Regions from separate parts of the Nonomuraea longicatena genome, predicted to be linked through region 2. Evidence: riboswitches for the same ligand, from Rfam matches in the RefSeq annotation. Region 2 holds a riboswitch; each other region holds the start of a gene.
What was found. A riboswitch is a leader RNA that binds a small molecule or an ion and turns the genes downstream of it on or off. The one in region 2 is predicted to bind cyclic di-AMP.
Positions count from the first base shown of each region.

Region 1: another riboswitch for cyclic di-AMP. It lies ahead of ABD120_RS28750 (CHAP domain-containing protein); the one in region 2 lies ahead of ABD120_RS03805 (coiled-coil domain-containing protein).
Region 3: another riboswitch for cyclic di-AMP. It lies ahead of ABD120_RS18555 (C40 family peptidase); the one in region 2 lies ahead of ABD120_RS03805 (coiled-coil domain-containing protein).
Region 4: another riboswitch for cyclic di-AMP. It lies ahead of ABD120_RS05035 (hypothetical protein); the one in region 2 lies ahead of ABD120_RS03805 (coiled-coil domain-containing protein).

Region 1 is NZ_BAAAHQ010000036.1:14,645-21,646, forward strand. It holds gene ABD120_RS28735 (ABC transporter ATP-binding protein) at 1-65, shown strand, start outside; gene ABD120_RS28740 (phosphotransferase family protein) at 73-1,059, opposite strand; gene ABD120_RS28745 (aldose epimerase family protein) at 1,049-1,900, opposite strand; gene ABD120_RS28750 (CHAP domain-containing protein) at 2,153-2,842, opposite strand; cyclic di-AMP (ydaO/yuaA leader) riboswitch at 2,856-2,991, opposite strand; gene ABD120_RS28755 (aldo/keto reductase) at 3,154-3,969, opposite strand; gene ABD120_RS28760 (response regulator) at 4,115-4,783, opposite strand; gene ABD120_RS28765 (sensor histidine kinase) at 4,780-6,228, opposite strand; gene ABD120_RS28770 (cation:dicarboxylate symporter family transporter) at 6,329-7,002, shown strand, end outside.
Region 2 is NZ_BAAAHQ010000002.1:8,353-15,354, reverse strand. It holds gene ABD120_RS03825 (TrpB-like pyridoxal phosphate-dependent enzyme) at 1-257, shown strand, start outside; gene ABD120_RS03820 (dihydrolipoyl dehydrogenase family protein) at 268-1,539, shown strand; gene ABD120_RS39675 (50S ribosomal protein bL37) at 1,542-1,619, opposite strand; gene ABD120_RS03815 (DeoR/GlpR family DNA-binding transcription regulator) at 1,744-2,523, shown strand; gene galT (galactose-1-phosphate uridylyltransferase) at 2,520-3,581, shown strand; cyclic di-AMP (ydaO/yuaA leader) riboswitch at 3,650-3,787, shown strand; gene ABD120_RS03805 (coiled-coil domain-containing protein) at 3,793-4,740, shown strand; gene ABD120_RS03800 (GAP family protein) at 4,767-5,453, opposite strand; gene ABD120_RS03795 (ATP-binding protein) at 5,529-5,993, opposite strand; gene ABD120_RS03790 (helix-turn-helix domain-containing protein) at 6,225-7,002, shown strand, end outside.
Region 3 is NZ_BAAAHQ010000017.1:169,717-176,718, reverse strand. It holds gene ABD120_RS18575 (NYN domain-containing protein) at 1-1,175, shown strand, start outside; gene ABD120_RS18570 (C40 family peptidase) at 1,267-2,241, shown strand; gene ABD120_RS18565 (LysR family transcriptional regulator) at 2,205-3,101, opposite strand; gene ABD120_RS18560 (class I SAM-dependent methyltransferase) at 3,173-3,799, shown strand; cyclic di-AMP (ydaO/yuaA leader) riboswitch at 4,052-4,211, shown strand; gene ABD120_RS18555 (C40 family peptidase) at 4,264-4,794, shown strand; gene ABD120_RS18550 (eCIS core domain-containing protein) at 5,080-5,769, shown strand; gene ABD120_RS18545 (M48 family metallopeptidase) at 5,766-7,002, shown strand, end outside.
Region 4 is NZ_BAAAHQ010000002.1:271,086-278,087, reverse strand. It holds gene ABD120_RS05070 (rod shape-determining protein) at 1-633, opposite strand, end outside; gene ABD120_RS05065 (CDP-alcohol phosphatidyltransferase family protein) at 778-1,350, shown strand; gene ABD120_RS05060 (phosphatidate cytidylyltransferase) at 1,347-2,153, shown strand; gene ABD120_RS05055 (lysophospholipid acyltransferase family protein) at 2,197-2,889, shown strand; gene ABD120_RS05050 (class I SAM-dependent methyltransferase family protein) at 2,886-3,656, shown strand; gene ABD120_RS05045 (aldo/keto reductase) at 3,653-4,513, shown strand; gene ABD120_RS05040 (DUF5302 domain-containing protein) at 4,587-4,784, shown strand; cyclic di-AMP (ydaO/yuaA leader) riboswitch at 4,950-5,085, shown strand; gene ABD120_RS05035 (hypothetical protein) at 5,289-6,107, shown strand; gene ABD120_RS05030 (hypothetical protein) at 6,222-7,002, opposite strand, start outside.

The DNA.
Region 1 (7,002 bases), on a different contig from region 2:
ACGAGCTGTACCGCCGCCTGGTCGAGGCCCTCAGCCTGGCGGAGGCCGCCCCTGCCGCGGCCTGAGCCGGTCTCAGCGGAGCGCGGCCACGGTCTCGCCCAGGCGGGCGATGGCGTTGTCCCGCATCGGGGCGTAGTCCTCCTCGGGGTACTGACGGGGGCCGTTCTCCACCAGGAAGATCGTGTACAGGTACATCTTGTAGAGCAGCAGGCGGACGCGGGCGGCCGGGCCGAGGTCCAGCGGCGCCACCTCCCGGTAGCCCGCCACCAGCGGATCGGCCTCGTCGAGCCCCTGGTAGAGCGTCGGCATGAGCAGTTCGGCGAGCGGGTCGCCCCAGAAGGCCCGCTCGTGGTCGATGATCGCCTGGATGGGCGCCCGCGCGCCGGGCGACAGGAACACATTGCCCAGCCACACGTCGAAGTGCACCAGCCTCGGCTGCTCCACCTCTTCCAGGGCCCACGCCGCCCGCTCCGCCACCTCGCGCATCTCCTCGGCGGGGACCGGCAGGGGTGTCGGGAACCGTACGGTGTCGGACAGGAGGGCGTCGAGCATCGTCAGGAACGCCGCACGCCACGTGTGGCCGGACAGCCCCGCGTGGGGGGCGCCGAACACCGGCTCCGCGCCGGGCGGCTGTGTGACGGTGCTCAGGGTCGCCAGCAGCCTGCCGAGCTCGCGGCGCAGCTCGGCGGGGGAGTCGGGCTCGACCTGGTTCCACGGGACTCCGGTGAGCGTCTCGAACACCAGGTAGTCGCCGCCGAGCACCGGGTCGTCGAAGCCCGCCCGCACCAGTTCGGCCACCGGCACGCCGACGCCCGCCGCGAGGCCGATCGACTCGGCCTCCATGCGCAGTATGTGGCGCTCGAAGGAGAGCAGCTCCAGATCGGGATGGGGGGCGAGTTTGAGGACCACGTCGCGGTCGTCGTCGAGCCGCAGCCGCCAGACCGCGTTGGCGTACCCGTCGGTCAGTTCTTCGGCGGTGCGGACTCCGGCTCCCACGGCTCGTCGTGTCAGGTCGTCGAGTTCGGCGGGGGTGAGCCGCCGTTTTGTCCTACTTTCCACGGGATCTGATTCTGTCGTCCACCGCGGAGATCGTCCAGGAGGCGGAGTGGCTCCCGCCCGGGGCCAGCCTGACCAGGTCGGTGCCCGAGTTGAAGGCGTCGGGCGGGCAGGTCATCGGCTCGACCGCGACCCCCGGGTAGCCGAGCTGGGCGCCGGTGCACACCTGCACCCACGGCATCACCGCCGGGTCCCAGGTGATCCTGGTCGCGCCGACCCGGACCTCGCCCGCCGACAGGCCCGTGAAGGCGTGGTCCACGTCCAGGCCGGACGTGGGACGGGGGTCGCGGAAATCGTAGAAGGTCGTGTGGACGTCGGCCAGCTTGAGCGGCAGCAGCGCCTCGTCGGTCAGCAGCACCCGCGAGGCGGGTACCCGCAGCAGGTCGTCGCCGAGCAGCCACGGATGCGGGGCGCAGCCGTAGGGGGCGGGGCGCTCGCCGAGGTTCGTGGCGGTGAGCGTGGTGGTGAGGCCGTCCTCGGTGAGGCGGTGCTCGGCGCGCAGCGCGAGCGTGAACGGGTAGCCGGGGGCCGGGGTGATCGTGTGCGCCAGCACGGCGTGGGCCGCGCCGGACTCGACGGGCTCCCAGTCGACGGCGGCGACGAGGCCGTGGATGGCGTTGCCCCGGCGGGGCTCGGTGAGGTCGAGCTGGTGGGTGTCGCCGTCGAAGACGTACCGGCCCGCGGCGACGCGGTTGGGCCAGGGGGCGAGGACCGTCCCGGCATGGTGGGGGACGGGGCCGCCTTCGGGCCAGCTCGTGATCAGCTCCCGCCCGTGGTGGCCGAGCGCCCGCACGGCCGCTCCCCGCACGCTGACCTCAGCCGTGTATCCGCCCCCGATGAGCACCGCGCCCCCGCCTTCCGCCGCCGTGTTTCTGTGACAACCCTTTCTATCGGTTACGGCCAGCCACTCTGACCCCACCCGCCACGAAGGGCTGACGGCCTCCAGGGTGACGCTCCTCCCCGCCGCCGCCGACCCGCCGCGACGACTCCGCTCTCACCCCCGTCCCGGACAACGCGGAACGGCGCGTCCGAGGGGAGAGGACGCGCCGTTCCAGGGGGTGGGGAGAGGCGGGGGACTCTCCCGAGGGATGGGGACCTATGCCCGGTACTCCGGGTAGCCGTAGCCGACGACCTGCGACTTCGGCCGCACCCGCTCCTCGACCTTGCCGTTGCCGGTGTTGCCCTCGACGGTGGTCAGGGTGCCGTCTCCGTTGTCCTTGACGACGAAGCCGACGTGCTCGATCGAGGTCAGGCTCTTGCTGCCGTTCCAGGCGAAGAAGACGACCGAGCCTTCCTTGGGCTCGACGCCCCAGCGGGCGTTGTCCTTGAACCACTTGGCGTGGGTGACGGTGTAGGCGTCCCAGCCGATCGTGGAGCGGGCGCCGGTGTTCTCGCCGACCCAGGAGACGAACATCGCGCACCAGGCGGCGTTCAGGTACGCCTGGCGGTTGCCGCCGTCGCGGGCGATGGTCTCGGCCGCGCGCTGGGAGTTCATGTACCACTTCTGGAACTTGGTGCCGCCGCCGAGCGAGTTCTCGGTGGTGCCGATCTGCTGCTTGGCCAGCGTGAGTACCTGCGCGGCCGTGGGCTTGACGTCTCCGGTGCCCTCGACGGGCGGCTGCTGCTTGGCGGCCACGGCCGCGGGGACGGCGCCCGCCGCCGCCGCGCCGACCGGGCTGTCGGCCTGGGCGGGCAGGGCCGCGAACGCGGAGGCCGCGATCGCCGCACCGAGCAGGGCGCGGGCAATGTGAATCTTGGGGGTGCGAGACAGAAGATTCTTCGCCATCGAAAAGGACAACTCCTTGCTTCCATGACGCTTACCGGGTTAGCTGACGGGTTCGGGCGTGGAAGCTGCCCTACGGCGCAGTGCGCCGATTCACCCCGAAGGACTGGGTCCCCGGTTCCGCGATGGTGCGGATTCAGCGTTCACAGGCAAAGCCTGCGATTTGTTCGTGTCGGTCTGGCAACGATCTGGTAGCCCAGTCGTATGTGTTCGATGCGCCGAAGGTAATACACCAGGCAAGAGCCTGACAACTCCCGGAAAGCGCAGGTGAAGGCCGGTGCGGCGAAAAGCCCGCACCGGCCGGGGATTGCGCGTTAGTTAAAAGTCTCGGGATCGGGTCCGAGACGCCTGCCGTTGCTCAGCGCGCCGATGGCCGCGAGGTCCTCGTGGTCAAGGATGAAATCAAAGACATTGATGTTCTCCTTGATACGGGAGGGAGTGACGGATTTCGGGATCACCACGTTGCCGAGCTGGATGTGCCAGCGCAGCACGATCTGCGCGGGCGACCTCCCGTGCTTGTCGGCGAGCGCGGCGAGCGCGGGGTCTTCGAGCAGGCCCTTGCCCTGGCCGAGCGGGCTCCACGCCTCGGTGAGGATGCCGTTGGCCGTGTGGAAGGCGCGCAGCTCCTTCTGGGGCAGGTTGGGGTGGAGCTCGATCTGGTTGATGGACGGGACGATGTCGGTCTCGTCCATGAGCCGCTGGAGGTGGGCGATGCCGAAGTTCGAGACGCCGATCGCGCGCGTCCTGCCGTCTCGGTAGATCTTTTCCAGCGTTCGCCAAGCCTGTACATATTTGTCGTTCTTGGGGGCCGGCCAATGGATGAGATAGAGGTCCACATGGTCGAGCCCGAGCCGGAGAAGGCTCTCGTCGAAGGCCCGCTCGGCATGCTCGTGACCGTCGTTCCAGAGTTTGGTGGTAACGAACACCTTCTCCCTGGGCAGGCCGGAGGCCCGGACGGCCCGCCCCACCCCCTCCTCGTTGTGGTAGAGGGCGGCGGTGTCGATGTGCCGGTATCCGTTCGCGAAGGCCGTCGTCACCGCCTGCTCGGCGGCGTGGTCCGGCACCTGCCAGACGCCGAAGCCGAGCTGCGGGATCTGGACGCCGTCGGTGTTGAGCAGCAGCGAGTTCATAATCCCCATTGTTCACGCCGGGTTCCCCCCGGCTCAGGGCCGCCGGGCCGGTTTGAACCGGTCGTGAAGAAGCGATGGGCTTGGGGGGAATCGCCGCTCCAGCTGCTCTACGCCGCGTCGAGGTCGGCCGGTTCGATGCAGGCCCTCATGAACTTCGCGGGGTCATCCGGTAGAGGAGTTCCGGCCGTCCGACGCCGCCGTAGCGGGGCACCCGCGCCGCCTGGCCGATGTCCACGAGGTACTCCAGATAGCGCCGGGCCGTCACCCGCGACACCCCCGCCGCCAGGCCCGCCGCCTGAGCGGACAGGCCCTCCGGGCGCTCCCGCAGCAGCGCCGCGACGACGTCCAGCGTGTCCTGCTGCAGCCCCTTCGGCAGCCGGGAGGTGCCGCGCAGCGTCCCGAGCACCCGGTCCACGTCCCCCTGGCCCACGATCTGCCCGGCCTCCTGCCGGAACCTGGCGTGCCGCTCCAGCTTCTCCTTCAGCGCCGCGAACGTGAACGGCTTCAGCAGGTACTGCGACACCCCCAGCGACACCGCCGCCCGCACCATCTCCAGATCGCGCGCCGAGGTGACCGCGATGACGTCGCACAGCAGCCCGCGCGCCCGGATCGCCCGGCACACCTCCAGGCCCGGCAGGTCGGGCAGGTACATGTCGAGCAGCACCAGGTCCACGGGCGCCCCGCCGAGGAAACGCAGCGCCTCGCCGCCCGAGCGGACCACCCCCGACACGGTGAAGCCCGGCACCCGCCCGACGTACAGGCGGTTGGCCTCGGCGGTGATCTCCTCGTCCTCGACGACCAGCACGGAGATCACGGCAGCAGCACCCTGACGAGCGAGCCGCGTGTCTCCACCCTGCCCCCCAGCCGCCGGACGGCCTGCCCCACCAGCGCCAGGCCCAGCCCGTGCCCGTCGCCCTTCGTGGTCCAGCCCTTCGTGAACGCCTCGGGGCCGGGCAGCCCCGGGCCGTCGTCCTCGACCGTGAGCACGATGCCCTCCTGTCCGGCCCGCAGGCCCACCTCCACCCGAGTGCCCGCCTCGATCGCGTTGTCCAGCAGGTTTCCGACGATCGTCACCAGGTCGCGCGGCGGCACGCCGAGGTCGCCGAGCTCGCTGTCCTCCGAGATCACCAGTTCCACGCCGCGTTCGGCGGCCTGCGCGCTCTTGCCGAGCAGCAGCGCGGCCAGCACCGGCTCGCGCACCGAGCCGACGACCCGGTCGGTCAGCTCCTGCGCGGCGCGCAACTCGGCGGTGCCGAAGGCGACGGCCTGCTCCGTACGGCCCAGTTCCACCAACGTGATCACCGTGTGCAGCCGGTTGGCCGCCTCGTGCGCGGCCGAGCGCAGCGACTCGGCGAACCCGCGCTCGGCGTCGAGTTGCCCGGTCAGCGCCTGCAACTCGGTGTGATCGCGGACGGTCACCACGGTCCCGAGCCTGCTGGGCGCGCTGTCCACGGCGAGCACCCGGTCGCCGACCAGGTGGATCCCCTTGCCGAGGTCCGGCGCCGGTCTGCCCTCGGCGTCGGGCGGCAGCCCGAGCAGCGCGCGGGCGGCGTCGTTGCACAACGCCAGCCGTCCGTCGCGGCCGACCAGCAGCAGCCCCTCCCTGACCGTGTGCAGGACGGCGTCGTGGTGGTCGTGGATGCGGGCCAGCTCGACCGGACCGAGCCCGTGGGTCTGCCTGCGCAGCCGGGCGGTGACGAGCAGGGTGCCCGCGCCGCCGGTGGCGAGGGCGACGAGCGCGACCAGCAGCCCCCACGGGAGCTGCTTGTACAGCCTCGCGGTGATGTGCTCGACCGTGATGCCCGCGCTGACCAGCGCCTTCACCTCGGTGCCGGACACGACGGGGGTGACGGCCCGGGTGGAGGGGCCGAGCGTGCCCGTGTACGTCTCGGTGAACGTCTCCCCGGCCAGCGCCCGCTCGGTGTTGCCGAGGAAACGGCGGCCGATCTGCGCCGGGTTCGGGTGGGTGTAGCGGGTCCCGTCCGGTTCCATGATGGTGACGAAGTCGACGCCGGTCCGCACCCGGACCCGCTCCGCGTACGGCTGCAGCCGCCCGCTGGGCTCGGCGTCGCCGAGCGCGGCCAGCACCTCGGGGGAGGCGGCGACGCTCACGGCGACGGCCCGCGCGGTGCGGTCGGCCTCGTCGTTGAGCAGGTCGTGGGCCTGCACGACGGCCAGTACCGCCCCGCCCGCCACGGTGAGCGCGACCACCAGCGACTGCAGCAGGAGCATCTGACCCGCGAGGCTCCAGCGCCGCATGTCACCCTCCCGGTTTACGAAATGAACGCAATGGTGACCTGGGTCACTCCGCACCGCATAGTCGCACAAGCAGAACTCCCAGCCCAAGCCGGAGACTCCCATGCGTGATCGCACCCGATATCTCTACCTGGCCGTCATCGTCGCGGTGGTGGCGGGCGTGGCCATCGGCCTCGTCTGGCCCGACCTCGGCAAGGAACTGAAACCGCTCGGCACCGCCTTCGTCGCCCTGATCAAGATGATGATCAGCCCGATCATCTTCTGCACGATCGTGCTCGGCGTCGGCTCGGTGACCAAGGCCGCCAAGGTCGGCAGGGTCGGCGGACTGGCCCTCGGCTACTTCATCGCGATGTCCACGGTCGCCCTGGTCATCGGCCTTGTCGTGGGCAACCTGCTGGACCCGGGCGCGGGGCTCCAGCTCAGCGACGCGGCCCGGCAGAGCGCCGAGGCCGAGGCCGCCAAGGGCAGCGAGGCCAGCACCGTCGACTTCCTGCTCGGCATCATCCCGGCCACGCTCGTGTCGGCGTTCACCGAGGGCCAGGTGCTGCAGACGCTGCTCGTCGCGCTGCTGGCCGGGTTCGCGCTCCAGGCCATGGGCGCCAAGGGCGCCCCCATCCTGAACGGCGTCGCCCACATCCAGCGCCTGGTCTTCCGTATCCTCGCCATGATCATGTGGGTGGCGCCGGTGGGCGCGTTCGGGGCCATCGCCGCGGTCGTCGGCTCCACCGGCGTGGACGCGCTGCGCTCCTTCGCCGTCATCATGATCGGGTTCTACGT
Region 2 (7,002 bases):
GCTTCGAGGCGGGCGTGCACTTCGCCCGCACCGAGGGCATCGTCCCCGCCCCCGAGCCCACGCACGCGCTGGCGGAGACCATCGCGGAGGCGCTGCGCTGCAAGGAGACCGGCGAGGAGAAGGTGATCTTGACCGCATTGTGCGGACACGCCCACTTCGACCTCGCGGCCTACGACAGGTACCTGTCCGGCGAGATGCAGGACTTCGCCCTGCCGCAGGAGCGGATCGACCAGGCTCTGGACGGTCTCCCGGGTTAGTTTGGATGCCATGGACGTCGATGTGATCGTGTTGGGGATGGGTCCGGGCGGCGAGGACGTCGCCGGGCGGCTGGCGGAGGCGGGGCTCCGCGTGGCCGGGGTCGAGGCGAATCTGGTGGGCGGCGAGTGCCCTTACTGGGGGTGCATCCCCTCCAAGATCATGATCTACGAGGCGGAGACCTCGCGCGACTGGGCGGCGCTGCTGCGCCGCGTGCGCGAGGCCACCGACTCCTGGGACGACAAGGTGGCCGCCGACCGCTTCACCGGCAAGGGCGGCCACCTGGTCCGGGGGCACGGGCGCATCACCGGCCCCGGTGAGGTCCGGGTGGGCGAGCAGGTGCTGAGGGCGGCCAAGGGCATCGTGATCGCCACCGGCTCGCAGCCCGCCGTCCCCCCGATCGAGGGCCTCGCGGGTACGCCGTACTGGACCAACCACCAGGCCATCGAGAACGCCGAGTTGCCCGCGAGCCTCATCGTGCTCGGCGGCGGCGCCATCGGCGTGGAACTCGCCCAGATGTTCGCGGCCTTCGGCGTCGAGGTGACCCTCCTGGAGGCCGCGGAGCGCCTGGTCGCGCTGGAGGAGCCCGAGGCGGGCGAACTGCTCGCGGAGGTCTTCGCCGCGCGCGGCATCACCGTCAGGACCGGCGCGAAGGTCGAGCGGGTCGACTACGACGGCCGCTTCCGCGTCGGCGGCGTCGAGGCCGAGCGGCTGCTGGTCGCCACCGGCCGCCGCGTGGACCTCGCCGCGGTCGGCGTCGGCGCCATCGGGCTCGACGAGAGCGCGCGGGCGCTCGCGACGGACTCCCGGATGCGCGCCGCCGACGGCGTCTGGGCGCTCGGCGACGTGGTCGGCCAGGGCGCGTTCACGCACATGTCGATGTACCACGCCGACATCGTGGTCAGAGAGATCCTCGGCACCCCGGTTCACGAGGCCGAGCACCACGCCGTGCCCCGCGTCACCTTCACCGACCCCGAGATCGGCGCGGTCGGCCTCACCGAGGCCCAGGCCAGGCAGCGGGGGCTGGACGTGCGCACCGCCACCGGCGACCTCGGCACCAGGGGCTGGATCACGCAGTCGCGCGGGCTGGTCAAGCTGGTGGCGGCGGACGGCGTGCTCGTGGGGGCCACGGTGGTCGCGCCGCCCGGCGGCGAGATCCTCGGCCTGCTGACGCTGGCCGTACACGCGAGGATCCCGCTCGCCCGGCTCAGCGCGATGATCTACGCCTACCCGACGTACCACCGCGCGATCCTGCCCGTCGTGAGGGAACTCGCGGCGGGCTGAGGTCAGCGGGAGGCGGGCCGCTTGCCGTGGTTGGCCTTCTTCCGCTTGCGTGCTCTGGACTTGCGGGCGCGCCGTGCCATGGGCTCCTCCAGATTCTCGGTCGGTACGGCCTGCGTATCCCAACTTCGGGCATGCGGCAAGCGACCTCACATTGTTCAACACTTCCGTGTCATAATTTGGTGGAATGTGTTGGAAGGAGAGGGCGTGCTCGCACAGCAGCGGCAACAGGCGATCCTCGACCGCGTCCGGGCCGAAGGCGGCGTCCGGGTGGCCGACCTCGTGCGCGAACTCGGCGTCTCCGACATGACGATCCGGCGCGACCTGGAGGTCCTCGCCGATCGCGGCATGCTGGCCAAGGTGCACGGCGGGGCGACCGCTCTGGGCCCCGGCTCCACGGAGGAGCCGGGCTTCGTCGCCAAGTCCGCCCGTCAGCAGCAGGAGAAGGAGGCCATCGCGCGCCGTGCCGCCCGGCTGGTCCGGCCGGGCACCGCCGTCGCCCTGTCGGCCGGCACCACCACCTGGGCGCTGGCCCACCACCTCGTCGCCGTGGCCGAGTTGACCGTCATCACCAACTCGATCCCGGTCGCCGAGGTCTTCCACCGCACCCCCCGCGCCGACCGCACGGTCGTGCTGACCGGCGGAGTGCGCACCCCCTCCGACGCGCTCGTCGGCCCCGTCGCGGTCGCCGCGATCCGGCGCCTGCACGTCGACACCCTGTTCCTCGGTGTGCACGGCATGAGCACGCGGGCCGGTTTCACCACGCCCAACCTGCTGGAGTCCGAGACCGACCGCGAACTCGTCACCGCCGCCGGCCGCCTGGTCGTCCTCGCCGACCACACCAAGTGGAACACCGTCGGCATCAGCACGATCGCCGATCTGAGCGAGGCCGACCTCGTCGTCAGCGACCCGGCGCTACCGGAGGAGGCCCGCGCCGAACTGTCCGAGCGGGCCTGTGAAGTCATCATCGCGGAAGGCACGCAGTGAAGCGCACCATCACCCACCTGGCCGACGGGCGGGAGCTCATCTACTTCGACCGGCGCGACGACGCCGACCGCGGCGCGGTCGACCGGCGTCCGCTCGATCCCCGGCCCGTGGCCTCCGAACTGCGCTACGACCCGCTGACGGAGGAGTGGGTCGCCATCGCGGGGCACCGGCAGACGCGCACGTTCCTGCCGTCGGCCGCCGAGTGCCCGCTGTGCCCGTCCACGGACACGCACTCGTCGGAGATCCCGGCCGCCGACTACGACGTGGTCGTGTTCGAGAACCGCTTCCCCTCATTCAGCGGAAATTTCGGGACTTATCGTGATGTCGGGGGGTTGAGTGAGGTCAGGCCCGGTGCGGGCCGCTGCGAGGTCGTCTGCTTCACCTCGGAGCACTCCTCGTCGTTCTCCCGGCTGTCCGACGCGCAGGTCGAGCTGGTCATGGAGGCATGGGCCGACCGTACGGCGGAGCTGTCCGCCATCGAGGGCGTCGAGCAGGTCTTCTGCTTCGAGAACCGGGGCGAGGAGATCGGCATCACGCTGCCGCACCCCCACGGGCAGATCTACGCCTACCCGTACGTGACCCCGCGCACCGCGCGCCAGCTCGCCGCCGCCGCCAAACGGCCGGGGCTGTTCGCCGACGTGCTGGCCGCGGAACGGGCGGGTGAGCGGGTCGTGGCCGCCAACGAACTGTGGACCGCCTTCGTGCCCGCGGCCGCCCGCTGGCCGTACGAGGTGCATGTCTACCCCCACCGGCGGGTGCCCGACCTCGCGGCGCTGAGCGAGGAGGAGCGCGCGGCCTTCGCCCCGCTCTACACCTCGGTGCTGCGGGCGCTCGACGGGCTGTTCGGCGTCGCCATGCCGTACGTCTCCGCCTGGCACCAGGCGCCGGTGCGTCACCTGCGTGAGCTGGGATATCTCCACCTGGAGCTGTTCAGCGTCAGACGGGCGCCGGGCAAGCTCAAGTACCTTGCCGGATCGGAGTCCGCTATGGGAGCCTTCGTCAACGACGTGCTTCCCGAAGAGGCCGCCCGGCAGATTCGATCACAGGTAGATCACTAATTGATTTCCGATTAGACTCGCATTGCCGGACATTTACCACTAACATCCTCACTGGCACCGGTCGTCACAGCCGTTGCCCGCCTAATCCCGGGCGTGTTGCCCGGGAGCCGGGGACCCACTTGCACCTGGGGTGAATCCACTTTCGTGGTAGGGCAGCTTCCAGCCCGAATCCGTCAGCTAACCCGGTCGGCAGATGGAGAGGATCTTCGCTGTGGCAGTTGCGTCCCCCGCGACTCTGGCCATCGGACTCATCACCGCGAGCACGCTGTTTCTCGCCCCCACTGCGCAGGCGGCCCCCAAGCCTTCGGAGAAGCAGTTGCGTGGCGAGCTCGTCGACCTCAACAAGAAAGTCGATCAGCTGATCGAGCAGTACAACGGAAAGCGCGTCGCCCTCGCCAAGGCGCAGGACGCCGAGAAGACGGCGGGCGCCCGGCTCGCCGAGGCGGAGAAGACACTCGGCGACGCCCAGCGCCGCGTGACCGAGATCGCCACCAAGCGTTACCAGAGCCAGAGCGCCGCACTTCCCCACTTCCTCGTGCCCGACGCCGGGGCCGCAGCGGTGATGGAACAGATCACCGACGAGGAGCAGGCCGTCGTCGACAACCTGGTCGTCGTTCGCGACGAGAAGAAGAAGGCCGCCGACGAGGCCGCCGCGCTCGCCGTCGACCTCGCCGCCCAGGCCGACGAGGTCGACAAGCGGCGCACGGAGGCCGAGGGCGTCATCGACGACATCAAGGCCAAGCTGAAGGCACTCATGCCGTACGGCACCGGCAAGCGCGCCAACGGCAGCTGGGCCCCCGAACTGCCCGCGGGGCGCGAGAACATCACCTCCCGCATGCGGATCATCCGCGACGAGATCAAGAAGACCTTCGACATGCCGTTCGAGATCGGCTGCTACCGCTCAGGTGGTGGCGGAGAGCACCCTCTCGGCCGCGCCTGCGACTTCATGATGAGCACCGGCGGCAGCATGCCGACCGCCGCCAACCTGCGGCTCGGGGACCGGATCTCCGAGTGGGCCATCAAGAACAAGGACCGCTTCGGCGTGAAGTACGTGATCTGGAAGCAGCGCATCAACATGGGCTCGGGCTGGCGCCAGATGAGCGACCGGGGCAGCATCACCCAGAACCACTACGACCATCCGCACATCTCGATGTACTGACTTGGAACGTTCCCAAACCGCCGGACTCACCCTCCGGCGACCAGATCCCGGAAGAAGTCCAGCTTGACCAGCGCGTCGCGGGCGATGAGGAAGCCGACGATCGCGAGGGTCCAGCCCACGGCGGAAGCGGCGTTCCTGGTGATGAAGGCGCGCACGCGCTCCAGCATCCCCTCGATGCGGGGCCCGGCGAGGGCGCGGCCGGCCATCAGCACCAGCATCGGCACGACCATCAGCACCACGTAGCCCGCCAGCAGCGGCAGCCACTGCGCGGCACCCAGCCCGGCGGTCGTCATCAACCCGACGGCCGCCAGGTACGGGAACATCGTCGCGACCTCGACCAGACCGGCCGTGAGCGCGACGCCCATCATGGTGAGGGGCCCGCCCACCTTGGGCTCCCACGGCTTCTTCTGCTTCTTGGAGTCGAACTTCCAGCTCAGCGCGAACAGGAAGACGCCGAGGACGAGCTGGACCCAGTACGCGGGCTGGGACTCCAGCGCAGCGCCGAAACGCTCCATCACCACCGACAGGCCCATCATGAGGGCGACGCCGACGAGGAAGTAGAAGACGCTGATCGTGGTCAGGTAGACCACCAGACGGCCGCCCTGGCGCCGATCGGAGGACAGCATGAGGACCAGCGGGATGCCGAGCGTCCCGAAACTGGTGCTGTCCCACAGGGCGAGGGCGCCGAGAGTGAGGAGGAGCGCGAGATCCATGACCAACAGAGTGGCAGCGCGGAGCGGGGCTTTCCTCCTACGGGGGAGCCAACCGGACGTACGACTTTGTGCTGACTACTCGGTGCGGAACAGCGCCCACACGGCCTTTCCGCCGCGGTTGAGCGGATCCCAGCCCCAGCACTGGCTGTACGTCTCGACGATGTACAGGCCCCGGCCGTTCTCGGAGACGAAGTCCGGTTCCTTGCGCGTCGGCACCTCGTCGCTCGGGTCGGCCACCGCGAGCAGGACGTGCGGCGCCACGCGCATCAGCAGAAGGGTGAGGCCGGCGTGACCCCGGGTGTAACGCACCGCGTTCGTCACGAGTTCGGAGACCACCAGGGCGGCGTCGTCGCTGAGCTCGGCACAACCCCAGTCGCTGAGCGTGGCCCGGGTCACGTCACGGGCGGTCTTGACCGAGTCGGCCTGAAAAGGGAGCGGACACGCCGTGGTGTGCGGGTGGCGGTTCTCCAGCAGGGTGTCGAATCCGACTTCGCGGGTGATCTGCAGGCAATCGGCAGTGGCCAGAGGATCCTCCACCATTCTGCCGCTACCTCCAGCTCCCCATTGGTTTAGTGCATGTTTGGCCCAATATGCACTAGGCCATCATGGGTCACCGACCGGTGATGCTGCAAGACCCAAATGCACGTGCAAATGTAATGTGCACCTGCATTGGGCTCGGCGCGCGAGTATGCCGAATCGGACACGGGGTTGAGACCTTGTCATACCCGGCGCTCGGATGTCACTGTGTGTGCGGACGTATTGGAGGCACCGTTGACGCAGAACCAGCCGGGCTCCGGGCCCACGGCGCTGCGCATCCTCCTCGGCTCCCAGCTCCGCAGGCTCAGGGAGGCCAAGGGCGTCACCCGAGAGGAAGCCGGACACCTGATCAGGGGCTCAGAGTCCAAGATCAGCCGGATGGAACTCGGCCGGGTCGGCTTCAAGGAGCGCGACGTCGCCGACCTGCTCACGCTGTACGGCGTCGCCGACGACGACGCCCGCTCGGCCGTGCTCGACCTGGTCGGCACCGCCAACGAGCCGGGCTGGTGGCACCGTTTCAACGACGTGCTCCCCTCCTGGTTCCAGGCCTACGTCGGCCTGGAGGAGGCGGCCATGCGCATCAGGACGTACGAGGTGCAGTTCGTCCCCGGCCTCCTGCAGACCAAGGAGTACGCCAGGGCGGTCGTCACCGCGGGCTCGGCCGGCATCAGCGGCGACGAGATCGCCCGGCGCGTCGATCTCCGCCTCGAACGCCAGCGCGTCCTCGACCGCCCCGACGGACCCTTCTTCTGGGCCGTCATCGACGAGGCCGCCCTGCGGCGCCCGATCGGCGGCGCCGAGGTCATGCGCGCCCAGCTTGAGCACCTGATCGACCAGATGCGCCAACCCAACATCACCGTCCAGGTCATGCCCTTCGACTTCGGCGGCCACAGCGCCGAGGGCGGTGCCTTCAGCGTCCTGCGCTTCCCCGACAGGGAGCTGCCCGACGTCGTCTACGTCGAGCAGCTCGCCAGCGCGCTCTATCTCGACAAGCGAGAAGACGTCGACAGAT
Region 3 (7,002 bases), on a different contig from region 2:
AGCGCGCCAAGCTCGGCAGCGCGCCCATCGCCGCCCAGCTGGAGAACGACAAGGACTTCCGCGAGACGGTCGCGGAGTCCGTCGCCGAGGGCTGGCCCGAACTGGTCGCCTCGCTGGCCGAGGGCGTCGTGCCGCCCGCCGCCGACCCGGTGCTCGTGGCCGCGGCCGCCTACCTCACCCGTCCGCCGGGCTGGGCGGACATGGTCGAGGCCGCCCGCGCCGACCTTGAGCAGACCGCCGCCGCGGCGGAGGGTTCCGCGCAGGAGCAGCAGGTGGTCCGGCTGCGTGAGCAGCTCGCCGCGCAGAAGAGCGCGGCCAAGGAGGAGACGGAGCGGCTGCGCGAGCAGCTCAAGGGTGCCCGCGCCGAGAACTCCGACCTGCGGCGCAAGCTCCACGAGGCCCGCGAGCGGGTCAAGGCGGCCGACCGGCGGGCCGTGGTCGTCGAGCAGGAGGCCGAGGAGGTCAAGACCGCCGCGACGGCCGCGGGCAGCGCGGGGGAGTCCGAGCTGCGGCGGCTGCGTGAGCGGCTGAGCGACGTCGAGAAGCAGCTCGAAACCTCCCGGCGGGCCGCCCGTGAGGGCAGGAGCCTTGAGGACGCGCGGATCCGGGTGCTGCTCGACGCCCTCCAGGACGCTTCCTCGGGTTTGCGGCGCGAGCTGGCCCTGCCCTCGACGATCAGCAGGCCCGCCGACTCCGTCGCCGCCGTGGCCGCGAGCGCGCCGGGGGTGCGCGGCGTGCCCGCCCGCGCGCTGGCCGAGGACGATCCGCAACTGCTCGATCAGCTGCTGGCGGTGCCGCAGGTGCACATGGTCATCGACGGTTACAACGTGACCAAGACCGGTTACGGTTCGCTCACCCTGGCCGACCAGCGCAACCGGCTGATGACCGGGCTCGGCGGGCTGGTGGCCCAGACCAGGGTCGAGGTGACCGTGGTCTTCGACGGCGCCGAGCTCAACTCCCCGGTGCAGGTGGTGGCGCCGCGCGGGGTGCGGGTGTTGTTCAGCGCGCCGGGGGAGATCGCCGACGACCTGATCAGGCAGCTGGTCAGGGCGGAGCCGCCCGGCCGTGCGGTCGCGGTCGTCTCCTCCGACCGCGAGGTCGCCGAGTCCGTACGCCGGATGGGCGCCCGGCCGGTGCCGTCCGGTCTGCTGTTGCGCCGACTGGGACGCGCGTAGGTTTCACATCACGAATCCGACTTTTTCCTGAGATCTCACCCGACACTTCTGTACCATCTCCCCCCAGGTGTGCCCACTGGGAGGAGATTTCGTGAGGCTGGGCCGGACGCCCCTGGCGGCAGGGCTCCTGATCGGGTTGGTGCTGACCGCGCCGGGCGTGGCCACGGCCGACCCCAGACCCACGGTCAAACAGGCCAAGGCCAAGCTTGAGCGCCTCAACAACCGGGCGGACAAGGTCGTCGACCGCTTCAACACCCTCAACGAGGAGTACAAGAAGGCCAGGACGCGCCACACGCGGCTCGACGCCTCCTACAAGCGCAAGCTCAAGACCGTCGAGGACCTGCGCGCCGACGTCGTCGGCATGGCCGTGAGCGACTACAAGCTGGGCGGCGACGTGTCGTCGTGGCCCGGGATGTTCGGCAACCCCGACCCGGGCAGGACCCTCGGCGCCCTGGCGCTGGCCGGTCAGATGCAGGCCGAGCGCGCCGAGAAGCTGGCCGCCTTCGACCGGGAGAACAAGGGCCTGAAGGTCGAACGCGACCGCGCCCAGGAGGCGCTCGTGGTCGCCGACGGCGAGCGCGACAAGGTCGAGAAGGAGCGCGCCGAGATCCTCGACCTGGTCAAGGACCAGAAGAAGCTGCTGGAGCGGCTCGGCGCCTACAACGCCGGCAATCCCAACAGCACCGGCACGAAGTACACCGGGCCCGCCTCCGGCAACGCCCGCTCGGCGCTGCAGTTCGCCTTCGCCCAGACCGGCAAGCCGTACATCTACGGCGGCACCGGGCCGCGCGGCTACGACTGCTCGGGCTTCACCCAGGCGTCCTGGCGGGCGGCAGGGGTCTCGCTGCCGCGCACCACCTGGCAGCAGTGGGCCTGGGGCGCCAACCGCAAGGTGCCGCTCGACCAGCTCCAGCCCGGCGACCTGATCTTCTCCCAGGGGCTCGGCCACGTCACCATGTACGCGGGCAACGGCAACATCGTGCACGCGCCGCAGACCGGCGACGTGATCAAGGTGGTCAAGCTGTCCGCCTACGGCAAGTCCATCGCCGGAGCCATCCGCCCGTAGCGGGTCATCAGCTCCAGGAAGGCCCGTACGGCCGGGCTCGGCTCCGGCAGCGCGACCGCGTGCACCGCCCGGACGGGCAGCGCGGGCACGGGACGCAGCAGCCGGATGTCCTGCCGTACGGCCCGGCCCGCCATCGCCGGGTACACCATGACGCCGACGCCCGCCGCCACCAGGCCTTGCCTGCCGTTCCAGTCGTCGCACACGTGGCTGACCCTCGGCGGGCCGCCCAGGGCGGCGGCCAGCTCCGACAGCGGGCCCAGACAGTCGGGGTGGGTGCCGTCGATCCACGCCTCGCCGGACAGGTCGGCGAGCCGTACCCGCCGCCCTGCGGCCAGCGGGTGGCTCGCGGGCAGCGCCACGAGGAGTTCGTCGTCCAGGAGCGGCACCGACTCCAGCCCGGCGGGGGGCGCCGGGTCGCGCGAGGTGAGCAGCGCCAGGTCGGCGTCGCCGTCCAGGACGGCGGCGGCGTCGGCGCGGCCTACGATCAGCGACAACTCCACGCCGGGGTGCTCGGCCGCGAACGCGCCGAAGCAGCCGGGCACGAACGCGGTCGCCGCGCTCGGGAACGCCTGCACGCGCACCCGCCCCGCCTCGGCCAGCGCGTGCGCGCGGAGCCGGGCCTCCAGCAGGGTCATCCCGTCGAGCACCCGGGCCGCGTCCTCCAGGGCCGCGCGGCCCGCGTCCGTCGCGCGCACGCCCCTCGGCAGCCGCTCGAACAGCCGCACGCCGGTGCGCCGCTCCAGGGCGGCGATCTGACGGGAGACCGCGGGCTGCGTCATCGACAGCGCGCCGGCCGCGGCGGAGAACGAGCCGAGGCGGCCCACGGTGAGGAGAACCTTCAGCGACCAGGTGTCAAGCATGCGCCGAGCTTATGGCGGGCATGCCGTACCCGCAGTGGTGCGCATGCCTTCGGCCGCAGCATGCTCGGCTCATGAACTCCTGGATCACCTCCGTCCTGCCCGCCGCGCCCGCCCGCGTGCTGGACGCCGGATGCGGCGCGGGCACGCTCGCGGCCCAGCTCATCGCGGGCGGGTACGACGTCACGGCCATCGACCTCGACCCGTCGGCCGCGCTCGCCGCCGGGGTGCCCGCCGTCCGGGCGGACCTGGCCGGTTTCGAGGCGGCGCCCTTCGAGGCCATCGTGATGAGGATGTCGCTGCACCACATGGAGCCGATGGAGATGGCGCTGAACGCGGCCGCGCGGCTGCTGGCCCCCGGCGGCAGCCTCGTGGTGGACGACTTCGCCTGGGAGCGGGCCGACCCCGCCGCCGCCACCTGGTTCTACGACGCCGGGGCCGTCATCGGCGGGCGCGACCTGGTCGCCGACCCGGCGAACGAGTGGGAACGGGAGCACGGCGACCTCGCGACGGGCGAGGAGATGCTCGCGGCGATCAGCGCCCGCTTCGACGTGAAGACGCTGCGGCGGGTGCCGTTCCTGCACCGGTACCTCAAGTGCGAGGGGGAGCGCGCGGAGCGGCTGCGGACGATCGAGGAACTGCGCCACCCGCTCATCGGGCTGCGCGTCCTCGCCGTGTCCCGTGGGACGGACGGGACCTGACTCACGGGCCGCCGGACAAGTGTGAGGGAGGTCACATTTCGATAACGACGCAGGGGTGCCGAGCAGCGCGATCCCTTCTGACAGGAACCCCTGCCGGATCTTGACAGGTTCACCCGGCTTTTGCCGCCGATCGGCGGCGCCGGGTACTTTCTGGCGTCGCGGCGGCACGCCATGGCGCCGCGACGCCGACACCGGGCCTCACGAGGCCCGGTGGGGACGTATAGAGATCCGCGGTCGGCCCGTTTCCACGAGGGCGACGACCAGCCGAGTCCGTGCAGTCAGGAGGCACGGAGCCGGGGACCCGCCGATCCCGATCACCGGGATCACGGGGTGAGTCGGCGCAGCCGCGCCGTAGGGCGACTTCCAGGCCCGAACCCGTCAGCTAACCCGGTAGGCGTTCGTGGAAGATCCGAGGAGAAATCCTGTCTATCCCCCTGAGTAACCCCCGCCTTGTCGTGTCCGGGGTGCTGGTCACCATGTCCATGACAGCAGGAGGGCTCGCCCTCCATGCCCCGGCGGCCGGGGCCGCAACGGCCCCCGCCGAGACCGAGGCGGCCGCCGCTGAACCGGGCACCACAGCCCGGAGCAGGACGGCCACCGCAGGGAAGACCCTTTCCAAGTCCACACGGCAGCGGGTGAAGGCCGGAAAGGCCGTCTCCGTCGCCAAGGCGCAGGTCGGGGACCCGTACAGGTACGGTGCCACGGGTCCAGGTGCCTTCGACTGCTCCGGACTGGTCCAGTACGCCTGGAAGAAGGCCGGAGTGAAGATCCCCCGCGTGACGTACAGCCAGTACGCGCGCATCGACAAGAAGGTCACCTGGAAGCGGCTGCGGCCCGGTGACCTGATGTTCTTCCGGGGCCGAGGCCATGTCGGCATGTACGTCGGCGACGGCAGGATGGTCCACTCGCCCAGCTCGGGCAAGCGGGTCCGGGTCGACCGCATCAGCGAATGGCGCAGGGCGTCGTTCGTCGGCGCGGTGCGTCCCGGCCTGTAAGGCGCGACATCCCCGTCCCAGGCCGTCGTGCCGGGGACGGGGGTCCGCACAGGGGCGGCTACCATCGGGGCCGTGAGCCGTCGCGCCGCAGTGGCGGCCCCCGCACTGGTCGCGTGTCTGATCGCGACCACCCCGAGCTGCGCCCCCGCACCCGGCTCTTCCGCGCCCGGCTCGTCCGCTGTCGCGCCTGGCGCTTCCGCCCCTGCGTCCGGCTCTCCCACCCCCGCACCCCGTTCTTCCGCCTCCGCGTCCGGTCCTTCGGCGCCCGGGTCCGGTTCGTCCGCCGTGCCCCAGGGTTCGGCACCCGCTACCCGGCCCGCCCTCTCCGGGCGGCCCGCCCACGGCGGGGAGCTCAGACGGCCCGGCCACGACCTCCGCCGGCGTGCCGAACGGGCCGCCCGCCGGGTCGAGGCCGTCCTGGGCACACCCGTACGGCCGGACGTCCGCGTCGCCGCCTCTGCCGCCGACGCCGCCCGCGCGATCGGCGCCGCCTCCGTCGACGGGCTCGCCGCCGTCGCCCACGACGGCCGCGTGATCGTCGTGCCCGAGACCTACGGAAGACTCACCCCCACCGGCCGCGACGTCGTGCTCGCCCACGAGCTCACCCACGTCGCCGCGGGCACCGACGGCCTGCCGCCCTGGCTGTACGAGGGCTTCGCCGACTACGTCGCCTACCGCGACGCGGGCCTTGCCGTACCTGAGGCCGCCGCGGAACTCGCCGAAGAGGTCAGAGCGGGACGCCTGCCCGAGAACCTCCCGGAACCCGCTGACTTCGCCCCCGGCGCGCCCCGGCTCGCGCAGAGCTACCAGGAGGCGTGGCTGGCGTGCCGCCTCATCGCGCACGCGTACGGAGAGGCGACACTGGTGAGGCTCTACCGTGATGCCCAGCGGGTCGGAGCCGGCCGCGCACTACCCGTGCCCGTGGCCGAGCTGACCCGTGACTGGCGCGCGTACCTGGGGGAGGAACTGGCGTGACACGACAGCCCGACGACGACGACGGGCGGCTGCGGCGGCAGGCGGGGATCGCCGCCGCGATCCTCGGCCTCCTGGTGATCGCCGTGGCCGCGATCACCACACCGTGGCGGCCGCTGCCCTCCGGAGATCCGGCCCAGGACTTCACCCCGGCCGAGATCGCCCGTTCGCAGGCGTTCGACGCGGCCACGAGCCTGCCGTCCTACCTGTCGCTCGGACTCACGATCGTCTTCGCCGGGCTGCTGGCCGCCACACCGCTCGGCGCCCGCGTCCTGGGACGGCTGAAAGGCCCGTGGTGGCTGCGGGTGGTCCTCGGCGTGCTCGTGCTCACGGCGCTCGTCGAGGCCGTGCGGTGGCCGCTCGGCGTCTGGTTCGAGACCCGGCTGCGCGAGTACGGCCTGTCCACGCAGGACTGGCTGGCGTGGAGCCTCGACCGGCTGAAGTCCGTCGGGGTCCGCGTCGTCCTGCTGTCCATCATGATCGTGGCCCTGGTGGCGCTGGCCCGCCGCTTCCGCCGCTGGTGGATACCGGCCGCAGCCGGTGCGGCCGGGCTGACCGTCGCCGCCTCCTTCGTCTACCCGCTGGTGTTCGAGCCGCTGTTCAACGACTTCAGCCCGATGCCGCCCGGCCCGCTGCGCACCGACCTGCTGGCGATGGCCGAACGCGACGGTGTGCCGGTCGAGGACGTCCTCGTCGCCGACGCCTCCCGCCGCACCACCGCGCTCAACGCCTACGTGTCCGGCTTCGGCGCCACCCGCCGCATCGTCGTGTACGACACGCTCCTCAAGGCCCCGCAGGCCGAGGTCGAGCTCGTCGTCGCCCACGAACTCGGCCACGCGAAGGCCGACGACGTCCTCGACGGCACCCTGCTCGGCGCGCTCGGCGCGGCCTTCGGCGCCTGCCTGCTGTACGTGGTCTTCGCCTCCGTTCGGCGCCGCACCGGCGTCACCGCCGTGTCCGAGCCGCTGGCCGTCGGCGCCGTCATGGGCCTGATGAGCCTCGCCACCGTGCTGTCCGGGCCCGCCCAGAACCTCGTCAGCCGCCACGTCGAGGCCCGCGCCGACATCCACGCGCTCGACCTCACCCGCGACCCCGCCGCGTTCGCCGCCATGCAGCGCCGCCTGGCCGTCACCAACATCTCCGACCTGTCCCCGGACGCGCTGGAGTACTTCCTGTACTCCTCCCACCCCACCGCGCCGCAGCGCATCACCCTCGCCCGCACCTGGGCGCGGTCGA
Region 4 (7,002 bases), 260 kb from region 2:
CTTCCAAGCCGTGCCGACGCGCTGTTTGGCCTGTTCGGCGTCGTGTTCCCCGATGACCTGGTGGTGCTCGTGCCTGACCTGTGCGATCAGCGCGCGGTTGACGTCCCTGCCGCCCGCGTGGACGGTCACGGCCCGGACGACGGAGCCTCGGGACACGACGGCGATCCGGGTCGTGTCGCAGCCGAGATCGACGATCATGTGTGCGGTCGGGTCGCCGAGCTGCACCCCGGCGCCCAGGGCGGCGGCCAGGCCGTGTTGCACGAGGTAGACCTGCCTGGCCTCCGCCTCGAAGGCCATGTCGCGCAGGACGTCGCGGGCAAGGCCGGTGCTGTCGGCGGGCAGCGCGATGACCATCCGGGGGCGGGAGAAGGAGTGCCCGTGCACCTTGCGCAGGAAGTGGCGGATGAGCCGCCGGGTGAGTTCGTGGTCGGTGGGGACGCCGCGACTGACGGGGCACACCGCCACCGAGTCGGCCGTGCGGGGTTCCTCCGCGCCGAATCCGACGACCTCGCCGGTGGATTCGTCGCGCAGCACGAGAGAGGGTTCGTTGAGGACGATTCCGCGCTTTCTCACGTAGATCTGGGTGCTCGCCGCGCCGAGGTCCAGTGCCAGATCATGACCAAGAATGCGCATGGGGTTCATGGAAATGTCCTTTCCTGCGAAGTTTCACCACAATCTCAAGAGTTCGGCTGGTCTTGACGTGAGTAGTGGTACCTAGGGGCGATTGCGTCATTCACCCCATGTGTCGGCACTGTGGTGGGCGGCACGCTTGGCCCCATGAACGGCTTGTACGTCCTCAAGCCCTGGTACGCCGCCCGCCTCGGCGGCATCCGGGCCCGGCTCGTCGCCCATGACGTCCCCCCGTCGGTCATCACGGCCGCCGGGGTCGCGTTCGCCGCCTCGGCGGGCGCGGTGCTGGCCACCGTACGGACCGGGGTGGTCGCCGCCCTCGCCGTCGCGGTGCTGCTGGCCGCCCGGCTGGCCTGCGCGAACCTCGACGGCGGCGTGGCCCGCGAGAGCGGCCGCGCCACCCGCTTCGGCTCGGTGACCAACGAGGTGGGGGACCGGCTGGCCGAACTCGCCGTCCTCGCCGGATGCCTCGCCGTCGCCGACGCCGCGCTGGTGGCCGGGGCGGCGCTGGCGGCCACGCTGCCGTCGTGGGTCGCGCTCGCGGGCGCCGCCGCCGGGGCCCGCCGCCCGCAGAGCGGGCCGTTCGGCAAGACCGAGCGCTGCGTGCTGGTCGTTCTCCTCGCCCTCACCGGCTGGGCGCTCTGGCTCGTGGTGCTCGCGGCGGGGTCGGTGATCACGGCGCTGGTACGGCTGGCCGTCGTCCGCCGGGAGGTCTCATGATCGTCGAGGCGGTCCCCTACCTGGCGGGCGCTCTGGGAGCCAGTGGGCTGGCGGTGTGGGCGTCGCGGCGGCGGGAACTGGTGCTGCGCTGGCTGACGTGGGCGGTGGCCGCTCCCGTGGTCACGCTGGCGCTGCTGGCGGGGCCGTACGGCGCCGCGCTGCTCGCCGCCGGGCTGGGCGTGGTCTGCGCGGCCGAGTACGGCCGCCTGGCACGGCTGCGCCGCCCGGAGACCGGCGTCCTGGCCGTGGCGGTCGCCGCCCTCCCGCTCACCCTGGCTTTCCATCGAGGCGTGCCCGTGCTCGCCGAAGGAGCGGCCCTGGTGCTGCTCGTGCTGGTGCTCGTTCCCGTGGTGCGCGGGGACGCAGCCGACGGGGGGAAGCGGGCCGCGTACGCGGTGTTCGGCCTGCTGTGGCTGGCGCCGCTGAGCATGCTGGTCGTGCTGGCACCGCCGACGGCCTTCGCGGTCTGTCTGGCGGTCGCGCTGGCCGACGTGTCCGCCTGGTGCGGCGGCAAGCTGATCAAAGGGCCGGCGTTGTCGCCGCTGTCGCCCGCCAAGACCTGGGGCGGCGTCGTGGGCGGCGCGGTCGGCGGCCTCGCCGTACTGGGGGCTCTGGGTGCCCTCACCCCCGCCACGGCGCTGGCCGTCGCGGTCGGGGCGCCGCTGGGCGACCTGCTGGAGTCGATGTTCAAGCGCGGCGCGGGCGTCAAGGACGCCGGAACCTGGCTGCCGGGCTTCGGCGGGCTCCTCGACCGCCTGGACTCGCTGCTCGTGGCCCTGGCCGTCATGGCGGTGTTCGCATGAACCCGGCCACGCGCGGGCGTCCGACCGGAACGGGGGGACATCGGTGAGGTGGGTCGGCGCGATCGCCAGGCGGGCGTTGTGGCGCGCGGCGTTCGCGTGCAGTGGCGGTCTGGAGGTCGAGGGTCCGGTTCCGGAGGGTCCGTGTGTGCTGGTGGCCAATCACAGCTCGCACGCCGACACGGCCGCGCTTCTCGCCGCGTTGCCCGCCCGGCTGCGGCCGCGCGTGGCCGCAGCCGCGGACTACTGGTTCGCCGGTCCGCTGCGCTCGTTCGTCTGCCGCACCCTGGTCTCAGGCTTCCCGGTACGGCGAGGCGGCGGCGGCTCGGCCGACCTGGCGGCCGCCGTCAGGCTGCTGGAGCAGGGCCGGGTCCTGGTCGTCTACCCGGAGGGCACCCGTTCGCGCGACGGCCGGGTCGCCGAGTTCCGCACCGGCGCCGCCCGGCTGGCGGAGGCGGCGGACGTGCCGATCGTCCCGGTGCTCCTCCGTGGGACCGGCCAGGTGCTGCCCGTCCACGGCCGGCTGCGCCGCGCCCGCGTGCGCGTCCGCTTCTTCGCCCCCGTCCAAGACCTGCGAGCCGCCCACACCCTGCTGACGGCTCCCCACCCGCCCCTCGATCCCACCCCCGAAACTGCGGTGCACATCCGTTCAGCGCTTTCAGCAACCAGAGAACCAGGCACGGCGGACGTCCGGCGGTCCCCATCCCTCCAAAGCCTTCAGAAAGAGGAAATGTCATGAAGTGGTGGTTGATGCGGCTCCTGCTGCGTACCGTCGGCCGGCTCAGCCGGGGCATCCGCATCGGCTACCGGCACGGCTTCGACAGCGGCACCATGCTCGACTACGTCTACGCCGACCGCTCCCACGGCGCCCTGCTCATCGGCAGGCTCATCGACCGCGTCTACCTGAACGCCGTCGGCTGGCGAGCCATCCGAGCCCGCCGCGACCTCCTCGGCGACGTACTCAGGGAAGAGATCTCCGCCAGAGCGGGCCGCGCGCTCATCCTGGACGTCGCGGCCGGGCCCGGACGTTACCTGCTCGACGTCGCCAGGGAGCAGCCCGACGTCGAGGTCGTCTGCCGCGACCTCGCCCCCGCGGGGCTTGAGCTCGGACGGCGGCGGGCGGCCGCGCGCGGTCTCACCAACGTCCGCTTCGAGCGGGGCGACGCCTTCGACCCGGCCCCGCTGGGCCGTCCCGCCGACATCGTCGTGGTGTCCGGCCTGTACGAACTGATCCTGGACGACGACACGATCCGCGAGTCCTTCGTACGGCTGCGCGACCTGCTCGCCCCCGACGGCGTGCTGGTGTTCACCACGCAGACGCAGCACCCGCAACTGGAGTTCATCGCCAACGTGCTGCCCAACCGCGACGGCGAGTTGTGGGTGATGAAGTGCCGCCAGGCCGAGCAACTGCACGCCTGGGCCCTCGCGGCCGGGTACGGCGACGCGGTGAGTCGCCGCGAAAGAGTCGGCCTGTTCACGGTCACCACGGCCATGATGAAGGGATGAGGACTCGAGTCATCGGAACGACCGCTGTGAGCGCCGTCGGGCTGGGCGCCATGCCTATGTCGGTGCGGGGCCACATGCCTGACGAGGCCCAGTCGATCAGGACCGTCCACGCGGCGCTCGACGCCGGGGTGACCCTGATCGACACCGCCGACGCCTACACCCCCAGCCATACCGACGTGGGGCACAACGAACGGCTGGTCGCCAAGGCGCTGGCCTCCTGGGGCGGTGACGGCGACCGGGTGCTGGTGGCGACCAAGGGGGGTCACACCCGCGTGGAAGGCGGCGGGGGCTGGGAGGTCGACGGCAGGCCCGAATACCTGGTCCGGGCCTGCGAGGCGTCGCTGAAGGCGTTGGGCGTCGAGGCCATCGGCCTCTACCAGCACCATCGGCCCGACCCGGCGGTGCCGTACGAGGAGACGATCGGGGCGCTGCGCGATCTGCTCGACGCCGGGAAGATCCGGATGGCCGGAATCTCCAACGCCGATCCGGAGCAGATCAGGACGGCACAGCGGATTCTCGGCGGACGGCTGGCGAGTGTGCAGAACGAGTACTCGCCGCGCTTCCGCAGCAGTGAGCCGGAGGTGGACGTCTGCGCCGACCTGGGGCTCGCGTTCCTGCCGTGGTCGCCGCTCGGCGGCATGTCGGAGGCGGGCGAGCTGGGCGGCAGGCACGCGGTCTTCGCCGAGGTGGCGGCCGAGCGCGGGGTGTCGCCGCAGCGGGTGTGCATCGCCTGGGAGCTGGCCAGGAGCCCGGTGATGATCCCGATCCCGGGCGCCAGCCGTCCGTCGAGCATCCTGGACTGCGTGGCGGCGGCCGACCTCGACCTGACGGAGTCCGAGCTGGCCAGGCTGGGCTGAGGCGGGCGTCCGGTTTCGCGTCGCGCGAGCACACATGCGAAGCTGGGGGCGTCCCAAACACCAGGAGGTCCTCATGGCGGAATCACCGGAGCCCGAAGTCAGCGAAACTCCCGAGGACGAGATGAAGCGCAAGTTCCGGGAGGCACTGGACCGTAAGCGGAACCAGAATGCCGACGCGGGCGCGGGTGGCAGGGGCTCGGATCACTCGAAGATCCACGGCGCACATGGCCCCGCTGCCAACAAGCGATCGTTCCGACGCAAGAGCGGCTGAAACCGCGATATTTCCGGGGGGTACGGCTTACCGTACCCCCCTTTCTCTTGACCTTATTAGGTAGATCTTCGCCCGTTTCATGGCGTTTGCTTTGCATTTGTCGGGTTTGAGGCATACAGTCCATAGCGTTACCAGCTGGTGACCTGGCCCTTCACCAAGAAGGCCGACCGGCTGGCGCCGAATCCCGCTCCGGCGGGAACCGGGGAACCACGTTCCTTGGGGTGAATCCGACGAACCGTCGGTAGGGCACCTCCACGCCCGAACCCGTCAGCTAACCCGGTAGGCGAGATGGAGAGGACAGCTATCTCATGCACTGCCGCGACGTACCCCTCACCCGCGTAGCTTCACCCGCCGCCTACTGAGCGGCCCCTTCCTCAAGGATCACCACCCCCCCTAGCGCTCCCGCGTAGCGACCGTTCGGCCTTTTGCCCGGCTACGCGCCGATGACGAGCGCCATCCCTGACCCCGTACGAAGGACTTTGCTTTATGTCTCGCCGCTTCGGCATGCGTAGCTTTGCCATGTTCGTCTCCACCGCCGCCCTTGCCGGTGCCGTCACCGTCGGCGCCGGGGCGCCCGCGTCGGCCGACGACCACTTCACCGACAAGCAGACCCTCCTGCACGGCTCCACCACCGCCTCCTACTACTGGGACGACGGCTCCGGCCGCAACGGCGACACCGGCATGCCCGCCAGCGGCAAGCCCATGCAGAAGGGTCTGGCCGCCAGCCCGAGCTGGCCGCTGCTCACCGAGGGCTACGTCGTCTACAAGGGCAAGAAGATGCCCTTCTTCGTCGGCGACCGAGGCCCCGGCATCCCCTCCAACAGGGGCATCATGCTCGACCTCGACGCCAAGACCTTCGCCGACCTCACCGGCGGCACCTTCAACTCGCGCTCGCTGACCGTCGACGGCGTCGGCGGCCAGGGTCACATCAAGGTGGACTACGTCATCACCAAGTGGGGACCCGGCGTCGGCAAGAAGAACCACCCGGTCGCCTTCGCCACCGGCGCCTGGGGTCGCAAGGACCACAACCCGGCCAAGCCGCCGGTGATCGCCGCCGAGAAGCCGGCCGAGAAGCCGTCGCAGGACGCCGCGGAGAAGAACGCTCCCGCCGTGGTCGCCGAGCGGCCCAGCTCCACCCCCGGCGCCAAGAGCCCGAAGGCCGCGTCGGCTGAGAACGCGTCCGCGCAGCTCGCGGCGGCCAGCACCGCTGACGAGAGCCGTCCGACCGGCGTCGCCGCCCTCGCCGTCATCGGCGGGCTGGCCCTGCTCGGCGGCGGACTGTTCATCGGCCGCGACCGCCTGCGCAAGGTCTTCCAGCGCTGACCTGACGCACTCGAAAGCACGTACAAAAGGGCTGTCCACCCGTCTGCGTGAAGCGGGCGTCCCCAGACCTCACCGGTCGGGGGACGCCCGCTTCCGCCGTTTCCGGGGGACTCGTCAGCGCAGCCGTTCCAGGCCCTGCTTGACGGCCGCCAGCACCTCGGGATCCCGCATGGGGTTGGCGCGGGGCACGTGCGGCCCTTCCCGCCGGGCACTCCTGCCCCGCCTCGGCAACTCCCCGTACGGTGGCCTGCCCCGCCCGGCGGTGGCCGCCCCACCCGCGTCGGCGCGGGCCGCGGCCTCGGAAGGCGCCGTTTCCCGCCCACCGGTACGGCTCGCCAGGTCAGCGGGGGCTTCTTCGCCCAGGCCGGCGAGCGCCGTCGCGCCGGCAGCCGAGGCGTCCGCCACCTCGACCACGTCCACCATCTCGACCACGTCCGAGATATCGGCCTCGCCCACCACCTCGGCCACGTCCGAGACGTCGGCCCCGTCCACCGTCTCGGCCACGTCCGGCATTCTGGACGCGGCCGTCTTCTTGGACCGGTGGGGTTCTTCGGGAGGGGGCTGTGGGCCGGAGGCGGGTTCCGGGCGGGTGAGCAGGCCCAGGGCGGCCATCCGGCGCACGGTGAGCAGCACCGTGTAGACCGGCTGCCCGAGCCGGACCGCCAGGTCCGCCGGTGTGGCGACCCCGTCCGCGTGGATCAGGATCTCCCATTCGAGCTCCCCCACCGTGACCCGCTGTCCCGGCGGCCGGTGCGCGGGCGTGACGGGCACGCCGTCGAGCTCCGTCGATGGCCAGGTCTGCGCCAACTCGCTTCTCCTTCGCGCGCACTCGCGGATCAGCCAGGCGACCTCGAAGGCCCACACCTCACCGTACGGGTGCCGCTCACCCGGGCGG